Mariniflexile sp. TRM1-10: one gene and its partner. The main gene of each other region encodes a partner of the protein of the gene in region 2 in a complex. Links are inferred from orthologs where the notes say so. Each region holds a gene or a part of one and is shown on either strand. Other genes may lie near its edges. The genes, in order: tsaD and tsaB.

Region 1 (9,745 bases), 2.3 Mb from region 2 along the record:
GCTGTGGAAGTTGTAAAACAGAGGTTAGGGAAATTCTTAACAACACAAAGATATTAGCATGAGCGAATCGTATAGATTGATAGTAAATGGCGGTGTACTATCTCCAGGTGAGTTAAAGTATATTTGTGAAGCTGCCGAAAGTTTGGGCTTAAGCGCTATTTCGTTTGGCTCCAGACAGGATATTATTTTTCCCGAACCTATAGATAAAGAAAAACTAAAGACTTTCAATAAACTACAAATTGTGGCGCCAAATCATGAGCGTATTGAAAACATCGTGTCATCTTATGTGTCGTCAGATATTTTCCCAAGTACGTCATGGCTTACTAGTGATAGGTATTTATATGTTTTAGAGCAATTTAAACACGAATTAAAATTACGGGTTAATATAACCGATCCCAAACAGCGTTTAGTGCCGTTGTTTACCGGGCATATCAATTTTATAGCTTCCGAGCATGAAGACTATTGGTATTTATACATCAGACTTCCAGAATGGAAAAAAACAGTGATGTACCCAGCACTTATTTATAGTTGGGATTTAGATAAGGTGGAGTTGGCTATTGAAAATATGTTACAGGAAGAACCAGAAACTATTGAAACCATTTTCGAGTTGGTTAGCGATGCGATAGACACCAATAACAGAACCGTGGATTATCCATTAGAAGTGCCATTTTACCCGTTTCCTTACTATGAAGGTATGAATAGAATAGGTGACAAATATTGGTTAGGGCTGTATTGGCGTAACAACCTATACGATCTCTCTTTCTTAAAAGCCATGTGTGATCTATGTGCCGAAAACAAAATAGGAAAAATATCCATAACCCCTTGGAAATCCTTTATTGTTAAGGGGATTCCAGTGCAAGCTAAATTACAATGGGAGAAATTTTTGGGTAAATTTGGTATCAATGTACGCCATTCCATGCTCGAACTAAATTGGCATTTGCCAGTGAATGATAAAGATGCTTTAAGCCTAAAAAAATACTTGGTTACAAATTTCGACCAGAACGATATTAGTACCTATGGTTTAACATTCGGACTCACCAATTATGCCAGTAATGCCTATTATTTTACATCGGTTGTTATCGAAAAGAACAAGCAACCCGAAGCGTTAAATGGTTTTACAATTCGTGATACCTACAACTTATTATACGCTAAAAATTTCGACCCTAATACGCGCGACTACATCATGCATGTGCAAGATATTGATAAAGTGGAATTACCGGGACTGTTAATGGAATTGAGTCAGTTGTATTTTGATCAATTAGGAACTGAACGCGAAGAGGTATCTATAAAAGATGTAAAGAAAGAAAGTATTGAAGAAGAAGTATATCAATGTAAAGATTGCTTAACGGTTTATAACGAGGTTTACGGTGATATTACTCAAAACATCCCTCCAAATACTTCTTTTGAAAGTCTTCCAGAAACTTATGAATGTTCACTTTGTGAGGCACCAAAAAGCAATTTTGAGAAGAAGGTTTTGGTTAAATAAACTGTTTCGTTATTTCGTATAAAGCAATATTGGTAGCCTGAACCACATTCATACTGCTATTTAGTCCGAACATATCAATATGAACAACAAGATCTGAAATATTTAGAATAGCTTCTGAAACCCCAAAATTTTCATCACCAATAACGAGTGCAATGGGTTTTTCTGTTGAAAATTTCAATGTATGAAGCGGTTTACTTGTAGATGTGATTTCGAGCGATATCATTTGATAATTTGCTGCCTTTAAATCTTTAACCACTTTTGAAGCCGATTCGCAAATTTCAAAATCCACCACTTTTTCGGCAGCCCTAGATGTTTTTGTTATTTTTCGTCCTAAAGAAATACCAGCACCACAAAGTATGAGTTTTTCAACCCCGAAAGCATCGGCAATTCTAAATAAACTGCCAATGTTTGGCGCATTGGTAACGTTATCACACACCAGTGTTATTGGAAATTTACGTTTTTTAAAGTTGGTATTGTAGTGGGTTAGTTGCATTTTTTAGTTGGCAGTTTTCAGTAGCAGTAATCAGTAATCAGTATTCAGTAATTATTGTTTTTTTAGCGGCTTTGTGAGAATCGTAAATCGCAATTTTTAAATCAACTCTCAATGTTCAAACGCATATTTAACAATATTTGCACCCATTTTCAAGGCTTTTTCTCTTACATCGGCGGGATCGTTATGCACCTCGGGGTTTTCCCAACCATCGCCCAAGTCGCTTTCAAAAGTAAATAACAACACCAATCGGTCTTCAACATACATACCAAAAGCCTGCGGACGTTTACCGTCATGTTCATGTATTTTAGGCAATCCGTTTGGAAATTTATAAGCAGTATTAAAAATTTCGTGGTTTGAAGGAAGCTCTATTAATTCCTTATCTGGAAATACTTTTTTAAGTTCTTTGGTAATATAGGGTCGCATCCCGTAATTATCATCAATATGTAAGAAGCCTCCGGAAATTAAATAGTTACGGAGGTTTTCGGCATCGGTTTCACTAAAAAACACATTCCCATGTCCTGTCATGTGTAAAAAAGGAAACTGAAAAATATCCGAGCTTCCCACTTCTACATCTTGTGGTTTTGGGTTTATTTTTGTGTTGATGTTCGTATTGCAAAACGCTATTAAGTTGGGTAAAGCAGTCGGGTTGGCATACCAATCACCACCACCTTTGTATTTTACCACTGCTATTTCTTGCGCAGATAAAGTTAAAAGTAGAAAGTTAAAAGTTAAAAGTATGATGCCCTTTTTCATCTGCTAATTTTTATTGTTTTAATTTGGCTATGTTTCGACAAGCTTCATTTACTACCTTCTTTGCAAAATATATTTTGCATCTTGCTAATACTCAGTACAGGTTTTGAACACCCTGAATAATTATCCTCGCGTGTAAAAATGACACCCAAGACCCAATACCCAAGACCCAAGACCAAAAATAAGAGGCAAATATGAATTGACTTTCCCATAAAGTTGACAAAATAGTTAAAATTAAACATAAACCTCATTTACAAAAGCTACTGAATGACACGCCACGATGGCTGCTGTTTCAGTTCGCAACCTGGTGTCTCCCAAAGTTACGGGAATAAACTTGTTTTTTAGGGCCATTTCAATTTCTTTGCTGCTAAAATCGCCTTCGGGCCCAATTAAAATCGTGATGTTTTGTTTGGGTTTAAGTTGTTGCTTTAACGATTTTCTATCGGTTTCTTCGCAGTGCGCAATAAATAAATCACCATTAAAATCTTGCTTAATAAAGTCTTTGAAATTGATAGACTCATTTAGTTTTGGCATATAGCAACTCAGCGATTGTTTTGTTGCCGATTGCAAAATTTTTTCAAACCGTTCGGGCTTAATTATTTTACGTTCGCTGTGGTCGCATATAATAGGGGTGATGGTATCAATGCCAATTTCGGTGGCTTTTTCTAAAAACCATTCGTAGCGGTCGTTCATTTTGGTTGGTGCAACGGCTAAATGCAAACTGTAATCCCGTTTCGGTTGTTGGGATTTTGAGATAATCGTTACAACACATTTGTTAATATTAGGAATGGCAACTTCGGCAGTAAATAGCCAACCGTTGCCATTTGTAATATGTAAGGTATCGCCCGTATTTTTCCGAAGCACTTTTACAATGTGCTTGCTTTCTTCTTTTTCAAAAGAAAATTGCGTCGTGTTTTCAGTGATGTTCGGGTTATAGAAAAGTTGCATTAATTTATGGCTTCAACAATTTTTAAGACTTTAATTTCTGAAATTTCTTTTGGTTCATGCGTTTTTAACACCACATAATACCAGTTTTTTGAAGGAATGTCAATCGTAAATATAGCATTCAAACTATGATTTCCATTGATGATTTCGTTTTCAAAATCGGGGTACATATCGCCTTGTGCAAACCATCCTAAATCACCACCTTTATTAGCATTTTCATCCATAGAATAGCGTTTTGCTAAAAAATCGAAAGGCGCACCATTTTTATATTCGTTAATTATTTTAGTTCTTAAAGTATTCAAATCGGTTAAGCTATATTTTGTACCGTCTAGATAAATATAAGCAACACGGTAATTAGTGGTTTTTGTTTTTTCAACCACTTTATAGATGGTTTTCTCAAAATTTGTCTTTACGGTTTTTATGTCACCTTTAGAAAGCCCAAAAAGTTCTTTAGCAAATATGGTTTTGTGCTTTTCTTCATTAAAAGTAATCAATTTATTTTCTTTGAAATTTTTCAATTCCAGATAGTTGGTTATTTGCTCGGGCGTTTCAATAAATTCTAATTCTTTTTCGGTTGAATTTTGGGCATTTAAAAAAGCAGAAATGCTAATGGTTACTGCAAAAAGTAGGTTTTTTGTCATAATTCGGGTTTTAAATTTAGTTCCAAATTTAAAATTATTGCCCGAACATATAAATGGAAAAAAAATAAGTTTTTAAGAATGTATTGTTTACAACTTATTTATTTTTCTTAGCAAGAATTTGTTTTAGAGTTGATGCAATTAAATTGAGGATTAATAGAATTTGAGATAGAAAGAAAATTGTAAAAACTAATATAATAAAAGTGTTTTCGTCTAGCGAATCATAAAATAGAGGAAATTCACTTTCTGTTTTAATCTTATTAAAATACCATATGCCTATTATAAATACTAAAAAACACCCCATACTTATAATGAGATGAATTTGAGTTAAACGCAAATAAAGCTTTAAGGTTGTTTTATCTAGAATCCAATAAGCAAAACCAATGATTGAATATATGATTGCAAATATTATAGAAATATGAAGATTTGAAATTACATAATATGTATCATGGATGTTTATAACAATACCATCATCATTTGTTCTAAAATATAAGCCAATAATGAATATGATGAGGGCAACAAACCAAAAAAGTTTAAACGAATTCATGGTTTTAAATGTTTCATTTTAAAATATTCGTATTAGTAGCTAAAAATTAAATCTTCAATCTAGCCGAAGCTGCTATATTTTGTTCAGCAAAATCGCCTTCTAAATATTTCAAATACCCTACAATGGCAATCATAGCGGCATTATCGGTAGTAAATTCAAATTTAGGCACATAGGTAGTCCAACCAAATTTTTGTTCCCCATCCTTTAGTGCTTGTCGGATGCCCGAATTTGCCGAAACACCACCTCCAATAGCAATGTGTTTAATGCCTGTTTGTTTTGAGGCAAGCTTTAATTTGTCAATTAAAATTCCAATAATGGTGTATTGAATAGAGGCACAAACATCGTTCAGGTTTTCTTCAATAAAATTAGGGTTGGCTTTGGTTTCATTCTGAATGAAATACAGAATAGCCGTTTTTAGCCCTGAAAAGCTAAAATTCAACCCATCAACTTTTGGTTTGGTAAATTTAAATGCTTTCGGATTTCCTAATTTGGCGCGTTTATCGATTTCCGGGCCTGCAGGATAGCCTAAGCCCAAAATTTTTCCACTTTTATCAAAGGCTTCGCCAACAGCGTCATCAATAGTTTCACCAATAACAGTCATGTCAAAATGGTTATCAACCCTAACAATTTGGGTATGTCCTCCCGAAATGGTCATTGCTAAAAACGGAAAAGGAGGTTTGTTAAACCCGTCTTCATCAATAAAATGTGCCAGAATATGACCTTGCATGTGGTTCACGTCAATAAGTGGAATATCCAACCCGTAAGCCAACGATTTTGCAAACGAAGTTCCAACCAATAACGAACCCATGAGTCCAGGGCCTCTAGTAAACGCAATGGCATGTAATTGCTCTTTGTTGATATGAGCTTTTTTTAATGCCTGAGCTACTACCGGAACAATGTTTTGTTGGTGGGCTCTGGAAGCTAATTCGGGTACTACGCCACCATACTCTTCGTGTATGTTTTGGTTGGCAATAATATTACTTAAAATGCGTCCGTTGTGTATTACGGAGGCCGCAGTGTCGTCGCAAGAAGACTCAATTCCTAGAATATAAATATTTTGTTCAGCCATTAATTAAAATTAGGCATAATAATTGTTAATTTTGAAAAGAATAAAAGTCTAGCGCATTACTTTTATTCGTAATTGCAAAGATAATGCATTCCTAATAAATCAATAACTTAAAAAGTATCAAAAAGGCTTTTAAAATAGCATATAAAATAGCAGCTATATTGTTGCTTATTTTCATCATTTTGGTGTTGATACTTTCTATTCCTGCTGTTCAAACAAGTCTTGGTAAATACGCCACAAAACGTCTTAACGACGAGTTTAAAACCAACATAAACATTAGTAGGGTTAGTTTGCAACTGAATGGTGATGTAGAGCTTAAAAATATTTATATAGAAGATTATAAGCAGGATACGCTAATAAATATAGCCGAATTAAACACTTCTATTATCAGTATTAATAATTTAATTAAAGGTGAATTAACTTTTGGGGATGTTGATATTCAAGATTTAATTTTTAATATTAAAACCTATAAGGGTGAAGCAGAAACTAATTTGGATGTATTTGTTCAAAAATTTGAAGACGATAATCCACGAAAAAGTCCAAGCACCTTTTTATTATCGTCTAGCGATGTGTCTATTTATAATGGTATTTTCAGGCTCCTTGATGAAAATAGAGAAACTACAAAATTATTAGAGTTTACGAAGCTTAATATTAATGCCACTAACTTTTTAATTAATGGTAGCAATGTTAGCGCCCGGATAAATACTCTAGCGTTTAAAGATAGTAGAGGATTGGTTATGAAAAACATGATGACCAATTTTAGCTATACACTTACCGATATGACATTTGCTAATTTAGAGGCTAAAACAGAGCATTCAGTATTAAAAGGTGATTTAAAGTTTTCTTATAATAGAGAAGATTTACAATATTTTACCGATAAGGTTTTGGTGACTGCAAGCTTTAAAGATTCCCATGTTTTTTTAAATGAAGTTAACGTATTCTATAACGAGTTTGGGAAAAATCAATTGGTTAAATTAAGTGTTGATTTATCGGGAACTTTAAATAATTTACAAACAACCAATTTAAAGCTAAACTCTGGTAACTATACAGAAGTTGATGGGGACATATATTTCAAGAACCTTTTTAATGAGGAAGAAGGAAACTTCTATATGGATGGAAATTTTAGAAATCTATCTTCTACCTACAATGAATTAAAAGCATTATTACCCAATATTTTAGGAGCTTCCATTCCTTCTTCGTTCAATAAGCTAGGGAAATTTACTATTGTAGGAAACTCGCAGGTAACAGCTGCTTCTGTTATTGCCAACATTCAAATAGATACCGACTTAGGATATGTAGATTCCAACTTGGAAATCTTAAAAATTAATGATATTGATAATGCCTCTTATAGTGGAAATGTAGCCTTTGAAAGTTTTGATATTGGAGCCTTTTTAAACGATCCTACTATTGGAAAAGCGTCATTGGATTTTGATGTAAAAGGATCTGGTTTTACTGCTAAAAATCTAGACACACAAGTAAAAGGCGATGTTTACGAAATAGAATACAATACGTATAATTACACAGGTATAAAAGTGGTAGGAAACGTTAAGAATAGAATTTTTGACGGAAATCTAGTGGCAAATGACCAAAATTTACGATTAAACTTTTTAGGACTTGTAGATTTTTCCGAAGCGGTTAAAAAATATGATTTTGAAGCGAAGGTTGATTATGCCAATTTAAATGCCCTTAATTTTATAAAAAAAGATAGTCTATCTTTATTTAGCAGTCATGTTAAAATGAACATGAACAGTAGTAATCTTGATGATGCCTACGGAAAAATTTCTTTTAAGAACACCGTTTATAAAAACCAAAACGATACTTATTATTTTGATGAATTGGATTTAACCTCAAGGTTTGAAGACGATGTTCGTTTTATAGAAATTAAATCACCCGATGTTATAGAAGGCGAACTTAAAGGACGTTTTATAGTAAAGGATATTAAAAAGCTGTTCGAGAATTCTTTAGGATATATTTATACCAATTACATTCCACATAAAATTAAAACCAATCAGAATATTGATTTCAATTTTAAAATTTATAATAAGATAGTTGAAGTTTTTTATCCTGAAATCGAGCTAGGAAAAAATACCTATATAAAAGGTCGTGTTGAAAACGATCAAAGGCAATTTAAATTCACGTTCAAATCGCCTCAAATTAAATTGCTTGATTATTTTGCTAACAATATTGAGCTTCAAGTGGATAATAGTAACCCACTTTTTAACACCTACGTAGAGGTCGATAGTTTAAAAACAAAATATTACAATGTTTCCAAATTCAGTTTGATTAATGTTACAGTCAACGATACCTTGTTTATGCGCTCAGAGTTTAGGGGCGGAAAACGTAATAATGATATTTTTAATTTAAGTTTCTATCACACTATTAATAAAGAAAAAGAGTCGGTTATTGGTTTTAAAAAATCCGATGTCACCATAAAAGATAACACATGGTATATTAATGAAAAGAAAGATAAATTCAATAAAATTTCATTCAATAATACCTTCACAAAATTTAATATCGACAAATTAGTAATAAACCATAAAAATGAAGAAATTAGGTTTTCGGGTTTTATAAAAGATTCTACACAAAAAGATTTAAAACTCGATTTTAAAAATGTTGATCTTGCTAAAATCATTCCAGAGATAGATAATTTAAAATTAGCAGGAAGCGTTGATGGAAAGCTGGATATATTGCAAAAAAATGGTAGCTATTTACCAAATTCGAACATTGTTATAGATAATCTTAAAGTTAATGATATTGAATTCGGTTCTTTTAACGCCAATATAAAAGGTAACCAAAACTTAACCAATTACAATGTAGATGTTACCATAAAAGACGATGTTAATAAATCGTTCAGGGCCATTGGAGATATTAGCGTTAATGGAAAACAATCAAACATTGATGTAGATTTTGAACTTAACGAATTTAATATACAGCCTTTAAATCCATTTTTACAAGATGTTTTAGCCAATATTAGAGGGTTAGCTACCGGAAAAGTAAATGTTGTTGGTAACTTAAAACGTCCCACTATTAATGGTGATCTTGTGTTAGATAAATCGGGGTTTGGTATTCCGTATCTCAATGTCGATTATCAGTTTGCTAATAAATCTTCTGTAACACTTAAAAACCAGAGTTTTATTTTTAATAGAATCCAACTAACCGATACAAAACATAAATCCAAAGGACAATTAAATGGTTCATTAAATCATGTGAATTTTTCAAAATGGAGCTTAGATTTAGATTTAAATACCTCAAGATTATTGGTTTTAGATACTAAAGAAGCCGAAGATGCGCTGTATTATGGGACTGGTTTTATAGGTGGTAGAGCCAGTATTTCGGGACCAACAGACCAATTGGTAATAAGTGTCGTTGGTGAAACAAAATCAGGAACCGTTTTTAAAATTCCACTTAGCGATACGGAGTCTTTTGGTGATAATTCATATATACATTTTATTACTAAAGAAGAAAAACGAGCAAGAAAATTAGGGGGCGACTATGTTTTTAATGAAATAAAAGGGCTTGAATTGGATTTTGATTTAGATGTCACCGAAGATGCCGAAGTTGAAATTATAATAGACAAGAACTCAGGACATTCGTTAAAAGGACGCGGTCGTGGTGGTTTATTGGTTGAAATTAATACGAATGGTAAGTTTAATATGTGGGGGGATTTTTCGGTATTTGAAGGCGTATACAATTTCGCCTATGGCGGTTTAATCCAAAAAGAGTTTATAGTACAACCCGGTGGTACCATAGCCTGGGAAGGCGACCCACTAAAAGCACAAATAGATATGCTTGCCATTTACAAGACGCATGCCAATCCATC
Region 2 (9,697 bases):
TCGGTTGATTATTTAAGATTTTGTCATTTTCTTGAGCCAACAAAACCGTTGTGCACAACATCATGCATACAAACCATATATATTTTAGTGACGACTTCATTATGAGATAAACTTACGCACTTTACTCGATAAAATAAAATGAAGATTTTACAAAAGGATGTAATTATTATTCAGAATGGCTGTGTTTACGCATTTATATACTAAACTGGCTCATTCAACGCTTGCCCTTACTCATTCTTAGTTTTTTAAGAAATAAGTTGATTATAGATTTATGGTGTTAATCAAAAAAATAAAAAATTATGAAAACACATCTTAAAACACTCGTATTCAGCATCGCACTAATTGGGTTTACAGCTTGTAACGCCAATAACAAAAAACAACCTACTAACTATGCTCAAACTGAAATAGCAAAACATGAAATCAATAAACAATTTATTAAAGTCGCCCTTTTATTAGATACAAGCAATAGCATGGACGGATTAATAGACCAAGCTAAAGCACAACTTTGGGATATTGTAAATGAACTATCATACGCAAAATGTGGCACCAACAAACCCCATTTAGAAATTGCACTGTATGAATATGGCAATGATAGGTTACCTAGCGCAGAAGGCTATATACGGCAGGTTTTGGCATTTAGTAATGATTTAGATGAAATCTCGAAAGAGCTTTTCTCGTTAACCACAAATGGTGGTGAGGAATATTGCGGACAGGTAATTCAAACCTCTTTAAACCAACTAAACTGGGGTAAAAATCCAGATGATTTAAAACTCATTTTTATTGCAGGCAATGAACCCTTCACACAAGGAAAAATAAACTATAAAGATGTTTCGGTGAATGCTAAAGAAAAAGGCATCACGATAAATACCATTTTTTGTGGCGATTACAACCAAGGCATTTCAACATCGTGGAAAGATGGTGCCGCATTAACCAATGGCGATTATATGGCAATTAATCAAAATAAAACTACGGTTCATATAGTTTCGCCTTATGATGATGAGATTCTTATACTCAATCAGAAATTGAATAAAACCTATGTGATTTATGGCAAAATAGGAAAACAAAAAATGGCATTACAAGCTGAGCAGGACAGCAATGCACAAGGTTACAGTAAAGCCAATGCCGTAAGCAGAACCGTAAGCAAAAGTTCGCATCTATATAAAAATGAAACTTGGGATTTGGTTGATGCTGTTGAATTAAAAGAAGTTTCGGTTGAAACCTTAAAAGATGATGCTTTACCTGAAGAATTAAAAGGAAAATCGGCTGCTGAAATCAAAAAATATGTTTCAGAAAAAAAGAAAGAGCGCGAACAAATTCAAAATAAAATTCAAGAATTAAACGCGAAACGTAAAGTCTATATTTCAGAACAAAAAACAGATACCAAAAATGGATTGGAAAATGCCATGACCAATGCTATTAAAGAACAAGCTAAAAAGAAGAAATATACCTGGAATTAATATTGTCTGTCTGTTCGAGCGATGCTGAAAACTAAATCTGTTAAGTTTCGGCAGCGCTCCCGACAATACTTTCTTTTCTTTCAATTCAATTCACCGCAGGACATCTACAATCGTAACGTTCGCGTCTGCAATTAAAATTATAGCCTAAGGTTAATTGATGAAAACCGCCATTGGCATACACCACAGAATTAGATTGATAGGTATAAGTATAAGCAAACATAAATTCATTATAATTCACTCCTAAAATGGGGGTTATCTGTTGTAGTTTTTGACTATCTACTGCTCCAGAACTGGTTTGGTATTCGGCACCATCCAAACTTGTTCTATAGGATAAACCACCCCAAATTTTACCAAATTCCATTTCTTTGTATGCCTTGGCATTAATATCTAAAGATGCTTCTTGAGTGCCATCTTTATACTGAAACATTAAAGAAGGTTCGTAACTCCATTCGCTTCCGTATTTACTAAATACACTACCTACAGAAATTAAATAGCGTCTTAAATTGCTTGTTATTTCAATATCGTTATTAACTCCAGCATTCTTCAACACATTTTTCACGGTGCCATGTGCATAAAAATCTAAAAAATGGTATGACACTCCTAAGTCTATATTGAAGTTAGTCTCGTTCTGCACAACGCCATCTATTATAGGGTCTGGTCCATCAAACAAAAAAGAAGTTTCATCTAATTTATACTGAATAAACCCGGCACTCAAACCAAAAGAGAGCATATTTAAATCGGTTTCCGTTCTAGAAAACATAATGTGATGTGCATAGGTTGCATAAGCGCCAGATTGCGAATGGTACCCGTTGTTATCGGTGTACAAAATACCTCCAATGGCAGAGGGCGAATCTCCAATGCGTCCATTCATGCTTAATGTTAAAAGCTTGGGCGCATCTTCATGCCCAAACCATTGCTGGCGTGCCGTTAACCTAATCTTGGAACAGTTAGCAATACCCGCCATCGACGGATGAATTAAATAATAATTATCGGTGAGGTAATCGGTATATATCGGTAAGCCTTCTTGCGAATTTACACTATAAGCGAACAAAACGCTTACTGCTACCATGAAAATATTTTTTAACTTCATAAGTTCACTCGAGTTGGTTTGCTATTGCACAAACGCTTTGGTTATAAAGAGACTGTTTAAGTTTTATCCTTTGGCTCTTTTATGTGCCTTTTTCCGCCATACTTCAGCTATTTTTCGATCCATAGCTACGTACCTCTCCCTCGCGGCAGCCCGGCTCCTTCGCTAAAAAGGTCTCCCAGACCTTTTTTATACGCTCGGCCCTGTCTGACAAAAAAATACCCTATAAAACATTCCAAAAACAAAATTTAAACAATCTCTAAAAAATCATAAAAAAACAAAGCGTAAACTTTGCACTTCAATCTCTTAAAAAGAGACAACAAAACTCAAATATATGGATATCTAAAGTTTTCTTTTAGTATTTTTGTAAAAAATTAGCTGAAATGAATACTTTCAAGGTTTCTGTACGGGAAACATCAAATAACGCCATCATTAAATTCGAACTAAATGCTTTTATAACCAAGCATCAAAGTTTTGAATTTGACAATATAGATGAAGCTAAAGCATCGCCTTTAGCGCAACAATTATTCTACCTGCCTTTTGTAAAAAAGGTATATATCTCTGGTAATTTTATTGCTGTAGAACGTTACGGCATTGTAGAGTGGAGCGATGTTCAAGACGAAGTGGCCGAACAAATTGAAGCCTACTTAAACGATGGTGGCATTGTGATTGAAGAAACTGCCCAAGCCAAGAAAGTCCCTGTTACTGTTTATGCCGAAAGTACGCCAAACCCTTCGGTAATGAAGTTTGTGGCTAACAAAAAGATAGTAACGGCTCTTTTTGAATTCACATCTATAGACGAAGCAAAATTGTCGCCATTAGCTACAGAGCTATTTCATTTTCCGTTTGTAAAAAGTGTTTTTATTGACGAAAACTATGTGTCTATTACAAAATATGACATGGCAGAATGGCAAGATATTACTATCGAGCTACGTGAGTTTATTAGAAGCTACATTGAAAACGGTAAAGATGTCGTATTACCAAATGCTGCAGAAACTTTAAAAAAATCGACTACACAATTAGATACGCAATATGAATCATTGGATGATACTTCTAAAGAAATCATTAATATTTTAGAAGAATATGTTAAACCTGCTGTTGCGAGTGATGGTGGCAACATTCAATTCATATCGTATGATTCCGAAAGCAAAAACGTAAGTGTGATGTTGCAAGGCGCTTGCAGTGGCTGTCCATCTTCAACTTATACCCTAAAAAGCGGTATTGAAAATATGCTAAAGGAAATGCTAAAAGGCAAGGTTGAAACAGTTGAAGCCATAAACGGTTAGTTGAACTCGTTTAAACTTTTCACAATTGGCTAAAAAATTGTCATTTTGCACTCGCTTTTTGTCTTTTCCTCGTTCCATAGCCCTGCTATGCAACTTAAAAAAGCCTTCAATCGAGCGCAAAACGACTAATTTTCGCTTCAATTAAAAAAATTTAAACAAGTTCATTGCATAAATTTTATTAACTTTAGGTTTTTCACTTAAATTTTTAAAATCATGTCTGTATTGAAAGTTATTGAAATTTTATCTGACTCTACCGAAAGCTGGGAAGATGCGACTAGAAAAGCTATAAAGCACGCCTCAAAAAGCGTTAAAAACATTCGATCAGTTTACGTACAAGACCAAAGCGCCACTGTAAAAGATGGTGAAATAACAGCGTTTAGAGTAAACCTAAAGATTACTTTTGAAGTAAATTAATTTATATTGAACTTATCTTGACTTTTTCTATTTCCTAAAACCTGCCTGCCGGCAGGCAGGAATGGCTAAAATTCGTCCATATTTCGTTTCTTTTTTTATGCAAAATTTTTAATAAAAAAATGACCCTTTTAACAACCATTTTAATTGTTTTTGTTGCGCTAGAGCACTTCTATTTTTTAATATTGGAAATGTTTTTATGGACCACCCCAAAAGGCATTAAAACCTTCGGATTAAAATCTAAAAATTTTGCCGATGACACCAAAGTATTAGCAGCCAACCAAGGTTTATATAATGGTTTTTTGGCCGCTGGCCTGATATTTTCAATCATTCAAAAAGACATCCAAATAGCTGTTTTTTTTCTAATTTGCGTAATTATCGCAGGTATTTATGGGTCTTATTCCACAAAACAGATAAAACTATTTTACGCACAAGCAGTTCCTGCCATCGTCGCTTTGATTAGCTGCTTTATATAAGGAACCCATCTTGACTTTTATTTTAAGACTGTTTGCTTGTAAAGTTTATAACTTTAAACCCTAAATAAATTATAAATACAATTATGAAATTTGAAAACATTGACACTGAAAAGTGGATTGAATTAGCAATTGAATATGGACTAAAAATAATTGGCGCCATTGCCATTTGGATTATTGGCTCGTGGATAATTAAAAAAATCCTGAAGGCAACCCGAAAAGTAATGACAAAAAGTAGTTATGAGGAAAGTCTTCAAAAGTTTCTAATAAACCTTCTTAGTTGGGGATTAAAAATATTGCTGATCATTACCCTTTTAGGCACTTTAGGTGTACCCACTACCTCGTTTGCTGCCATTATTGCCGCAGCAGGTTTGGCTATTGGTTTGGCGCTTCAAGGTTCTTTAGGAAATTTTGCCGGTGGTGTTCTAATTATGATCTTCAAACCCTTTAAAATAGGTGATGTTATTGAAGCCCAAGGCGAAATTGGTGCCGTAAAACAAATTGAAATATTTACCACAAAATTAATTGGGCTCTCCAACAAGGAAATAATCATTCCCAATGGAGCTTTATCTAACGGAAACATTGTTAATTACACTACAGAAGGAACACGACGTGTCGATCTCGTTTTTGGTGTTGGTTACGATTCCAATATTAAGATAACCAAAGAGGTTTTAATGACTGTTTTAACAACGCATCCTAAAGTATTACAAACCCCGGAACCTACCGTAAATGTATTAGCTCTGGCAGATAGCTCGGTAAATTTTGCCGTAAGACCTTGGTGCAATGCGGAAGACTATTGGACCGTTTACTTTGAAGTGACCGAAAACGTAAAAGAAGCGCTTGATGCTGCTGGTATTGAAATTCCGTACCCACATCAAGTTGAAATTAAAAAGAATGCTTAATCCATCTCCTAAATCCGCTCCCAAAGGAAAAGGACTTTAGTTCTTATTGGATTTTAAAGCCACAAAATCTTTTAAATAATAGGGCTCAAAATAAGCGACATCTTCAAAGTCGCTTATTTTGTATTTAGTATAAGCCAACATACTCATCTCGCTTGCCGATGGTAATTTATCTTCAATAAAAACAGCGTTGGGGTGATTGATTATGGCTTTTGTTTTTTCAACACCATTACCGACAAAATACACGTTGCCTTTATATAAATATTCTACAAAAGCGTTTTCATCTAAAATTTGCGCTTCGGTTTCTCTAATTTCTTTATAATTTGAATTAAAAATTGCTGCATATACTTCCAAACGTCTGGCATCTAACATGGGGACTATAATACCATCATTACAATCTACCTGATGCGCTAAGGCTTCTAAAGTTGGCACAGAAATTAAGGGTTTATCTAAGGCAAAACAAAGTCCTTTAGCTGCCGATACACCGATGCGTAACCCTGTATAAGAACCAGGACCTTTACTAATAGCTATCGCATCCAACGCTTTTGAAGTGATGCCTCCTTCTTTTAAAACAGCATCAATAAACACATGTAAGCTTTCGGCATGCGAATAGTTTTTACTGTTATCTTCTTTTAAAAACAGTGTTTTTCCTTCTTTTGAAAGTGATACCGAACAATTGGTTGTTGCTGTTTCAATATTAAGTATTAAAGCCACATTAATTAGTTAAAGATTTTCCCATGTAAAAGTCTAAAACTTTTGTCTTAAAAACAAAATCATACTTAGCATTTATTAAAGATGCTTGGGCATTTATTAAACGTATGCGGGCTTGGTCTAGTTCAAAAGACGTCATACTTCCAATATTAAAACGCTCCTGTGAATTTTCAAATGATAATTTTTGAGCTGCCAACGATTTTTTTGCAGCTTCAAAAGCTTTAAATGCCGCTTGCGCATCGGTAAATGCGCGTTGTATATTAGACTCTAAATCTAATTTTGCTTGCTCTAAATTAAGCTTACTGTTTTCTTCCTGTATTCTGGATTTTGCTACGGCTGTTTTATTTTGAAATCTTGAAAAAATGGGAATATTTACATTCAAATTAAAACTATGCGACTTTTGATTGTTTAACTGTTCTAAAAAAGCATCTTCATTTTGAGTTAAATTTGTATAAAACGCATTGGTATTAAAACCATATCCTATTGACACACTTGGTAAGTAGCCACTTTTAGAAATTTCGGTATTTAACTGTGCATTTTCGATGTTTTTTTCGGCAATTTTAATCTCATTTCTATTTTCTAAAGCAAAATTTAAAACTGGTGCAACGTTAGTATATAATAATGCTTCCGATGGACTTTCTATATTAATAACTTCAACATCAAACCCTTCGAAAGGCACTTGTAGTAATTGTGATAAGGTTAATAACGCCAAGGTTACGTTATTCTCGGCTATGGTTACACTTTGTGCATCGGCACTTAATGTAGCTTCGATATCATAAATATTTGCTCTAGGTTGTACGCCAGCATCAACCAAACTTTTAACTTGCACTAATTGCTTATCACTAAACTCATACTGTGCTTTGGCAGTGGCTAAATTTTCTTTGTTAAACAACACGTTCAAATAGGCATTTACTACGTTTAAAGATATGTCATCTTTAATTCTATTCAACTCTAATTGACTCGTTTCTAGATTTAATTTTGATTGTTTGTAGAGATTTGTTAACCTAAACCCGTTAAATACCGTTTGACTTGCTCCAACTCCAAAACTAGAACTATGTGATGTTCTATCTACAATCACTTGGGTGTTACCAATATCTATACGCTGCGTACCAACACCGACATTATGCCCCGCACTGGCACTAACTCCTGGTAAAAAGTTACCTTTGGCTGCGATAATATTTTGTTCGTCGGTAAGTAAAGCATTTTCACCTTGTTGTATTGTAATATTATTTTCTAGCGCATGGTTTACACAATCTTCCAATGTCCATTTTTTACTTTGTGAAAAAGAGGTTGTAAAAACCAAAAGTGTTAATACGAGTATAAAAAAGCTGTTTTTCATTTTAAATATATAAATAGGCATCATTTTATCTTCCTTGTTCTTCATCTTCATTGTCTTTTGAAGCTTTGTTCCACACTTTAATTTTATCGCCTTTTTTAACGCCTTCGGTAATTTCTACATTGATACCATCGGACAATCCCAAAGTGACATTTTGCTTTTTGTACTTACCTTCACTTTCCAATATTTCAACAAAAGGCTTTTCGGTAATTCGGTTGTATTGTAGCAACGCTTCCCTTATAGCTAAAACACTGTCTTTATTTTCTATATCAATTTCGGCATTGGCGCTGTATCCTGCTCTAATATTAGTGGTTTTATCTAAAGTGACATTGGCTTTAACGGTAAACTGAACAGCACCATTTTCTTCAACACCTCTGGGAGCAACAAAGGTTAGTTTTGCAGGGAATTCTTTTTCATTGATGGCTCCTAAAATAACTTTTATTTCTTTGCCTTCTTTTAATTTCCCAACTTCAGCTTCATCTACTTTACCTTCAAAAATCATGTGACTCATATCGGCAATTATGGCAATGGTAGTTCCTGCATTGAAATTATTACTTTGAATGACTTGATCGCCTTCACGCACAGGAATTTCTAAAACAGTTCCTGAAATTTGTGCTATAATATTGGTATTTGCCGAACTTCCGCCAGAAATAGACCCGCGTTTTATAATTTGATAATCGTTTTGGGCTTGACTGAGTGTTTCCTTAGCTTGATTAAATGCCAGTTCGCTGTTTTCAAAATCTTGTTTGGAAATAACGCCTTTTTCAAAAAGCGATTTGTTTCTTTCGTATAACACTTTCGCATTATCATACGATAACTTAGTTGAAGAAATACGACTGCTGGCACTTACCAAACTTTGTTCGTTTGGCACAACTCGAATCTTTGCAATTAAGTCACCTTTTTTAACCACATCGCCTTCTTCAACAAGAATTTCATCAACTATACCAGAAATTTGAGGTTTTAGCTCAATTTCTTCTTCAGGATTTAATTTACCTGTTGCTACCGCCTTGGTGCTTATGGATGTATAAAAAGGCTCTTCAACTTTAAAATCTTCAATGGCTTTAGAGTTGGCGTCTTTAAAATATTTTAATACAAATGCTAATAGTATGATGACAACTAATACTAAACTGATTTTTACTGTTTTGTTCATTTGGTTAATGTTATTATTTATTCTTCTCTTAATGCTTCTATTGGTTTTATACTGGTTGCTTTAAATGCTGGAATTAACCCTATTAAAGTACCTAACACGACTAATATGATAAGTGCAATAAACACCACCGCTATAGATACCGATGCGTTAACTATGGCAGCATCGGACCCTTGACCAAAAGCAGCATCCAATCCAATTAGAATCCAACCTCCGGAAATAATTCCGAAAATACCTGCTACTAATGTTAAAAAAACGGCTTCAACTACTATTTGTCTTTTAATTTCAAACGGTGTGGCACCTAAGGCACGACGTACCCCAATTTCTTTGGTGCGTTCTCTCACGGTTATTAGCAATATATTACCAATGGCAAAAACTCCTGCTATTAGGGTAGCGATACCCACAAACCATGTTAAAAACTGCATGCCTGTTAAAAAACCTGTAACTTTCGCAAATTCTTTTCCTAGATTAAAACTTCCAAAAGCACGTGTGTCTTCTGGGTGGATATTATTTAAGTTTTTAAGCAATAATTTTGTGTCTTCTTCAATTTGTTTGATGTCGTATTCTGGTTTTCCGGTAATCATCATCCAACCAATTCTATCGCCTTGATTGTATATTTGTTGAAACGTTGTGAATGGTATATGGATATCTGTTGATGGTCCCATATTCATATTACTCACTTCAAAAATGCCAATAACCATAAAGTTTATACCATTAATATCTATATAGTTACCAATGGCACCCTCCCCTTTATCAAACAATTGCTTATAGGCATCTTCAGATATGACGGCTGTTTTTTTATTATCATCAATGTCATTTTGATTGATAAATCTTCCGTGAATGAGTTTCTTCTTTTGTAATTGGTCTAACAACGGATAATCACCAGCCAT

What was found.
Region 1: the proteins of tsaB (region 2) and tsaD are in contact, whole or in part, in a solved structure (PDB 4WQ4), measured with the Escherichia coli proteins. The link is inferred for Mariniflexile sp. TRM1-10 from one-to-one orthologs.

Annotation. Positions count from the first base shown.
Region 1 is NZ_CP022985.1:4,550,368-4,560,112, reverse strand. Bases 3,918-6,807 are described here. They hold tsaD (tRNA (adenosine(37)-N6)-threonylcarbamoyltransferase complex transferase subunit TsaD), read right to left. Parts: upstream 5,929-6,807; coding sequence 4,906-5,928; downstream 3,918-4,905. Other genes in these bases: CJ739_RS18720 (translocation/assembly module TamB domain-containing protein), read left to right, coding at 6,087-6,807; CJ739_RS18730 (hypothetical protein), read right to left, coding at 4,410-4,859; CJ739_RS18735 (peptidylprolyl isomerase), read right to left, coding at 3,918-4,315. In the rest of the region: CJ739_RS18765 (nitrate reductase), read left to right, coding at 1-62; CJ739_RS18760 (rubredoxin domain-containing protein), read left to right, coding at 59-1,486; CJ739_RS18755 (TrmH family RNA methyltransferase), read right to left, coding at 1,479-1,979; CJ739_RS18750 (DUF4159 domain-containing protein), read right to left, coding at 2,088-2,732; CJ739_RS18740 (16S rRNA (uracil(1498)-N(3))-methyltransferase), read right to left, coding at 2,964-3,677; more of CJ739_RS18735, read right to left, coding at 3,677-3,917; more of CJ739_RS18720, read left to right, coding at 6,808-9,745.
Region 2 is NZ_CP022985.1:2,286,994-2,296,690, reverse strand. Bases 4,491-7,332 are described here. They hold tsaB (tRNA (adenosine(37)-N6)-threonylcarbamoyltransferase complex dimerization subunit type 1 TsaB), read right to left. Parts: upstream 6,328-7,332; coding sequence 5,653-6,327; downstream 4,491-5,652. Other genes in these bases: CJ739_RS09760 (TolC family protein), read right to left, coding at 6,329-7,332; CJ739_RS09770 (mechanosensitive ion channel family protein), read left to right, coding at 4,801-5,616; CJ739_RS09775 (DUF1304 domain-containing protein), read left to right, coding at 4,491-4,717. Outside these bases: CJ739_RS09800 (histidine kinase), read right to left, coding at 1-100; CJ739_RS09795 (vWA domain-containing protein), read left to right, coding at 300-1,457; CJ739_RS09790 (PorP/SprF family type IX secretion system membrane protein), read right to left, coding at 1,543-2,547; CJ739_RS09785 (NifU family protein), read left to right, coding at 2,928-3,830; CJ739_RS09780 (dodecin family protein), read left to right, coding at 4,044-4,244; more of CJ739_RS09775, read left to right, coding at 4,364-4,490; more of CJ739_RS09760, read right to left, coding at 7,333-7,708; CJ739_RS09755 (efflux RND transporter periplasmic adaptor subunit), read right to left, coding at 7,689-8,810; CJ739_RS09750 (ABC transporter permease), read right to left, coding at 8,828-9,697. UniProt on the Escherichia coli protein: Required for the formation of a threonylcarbamoyl group on adenosine at position 37 (t(6)A37) in tRNAs that read codons beginning with adenine.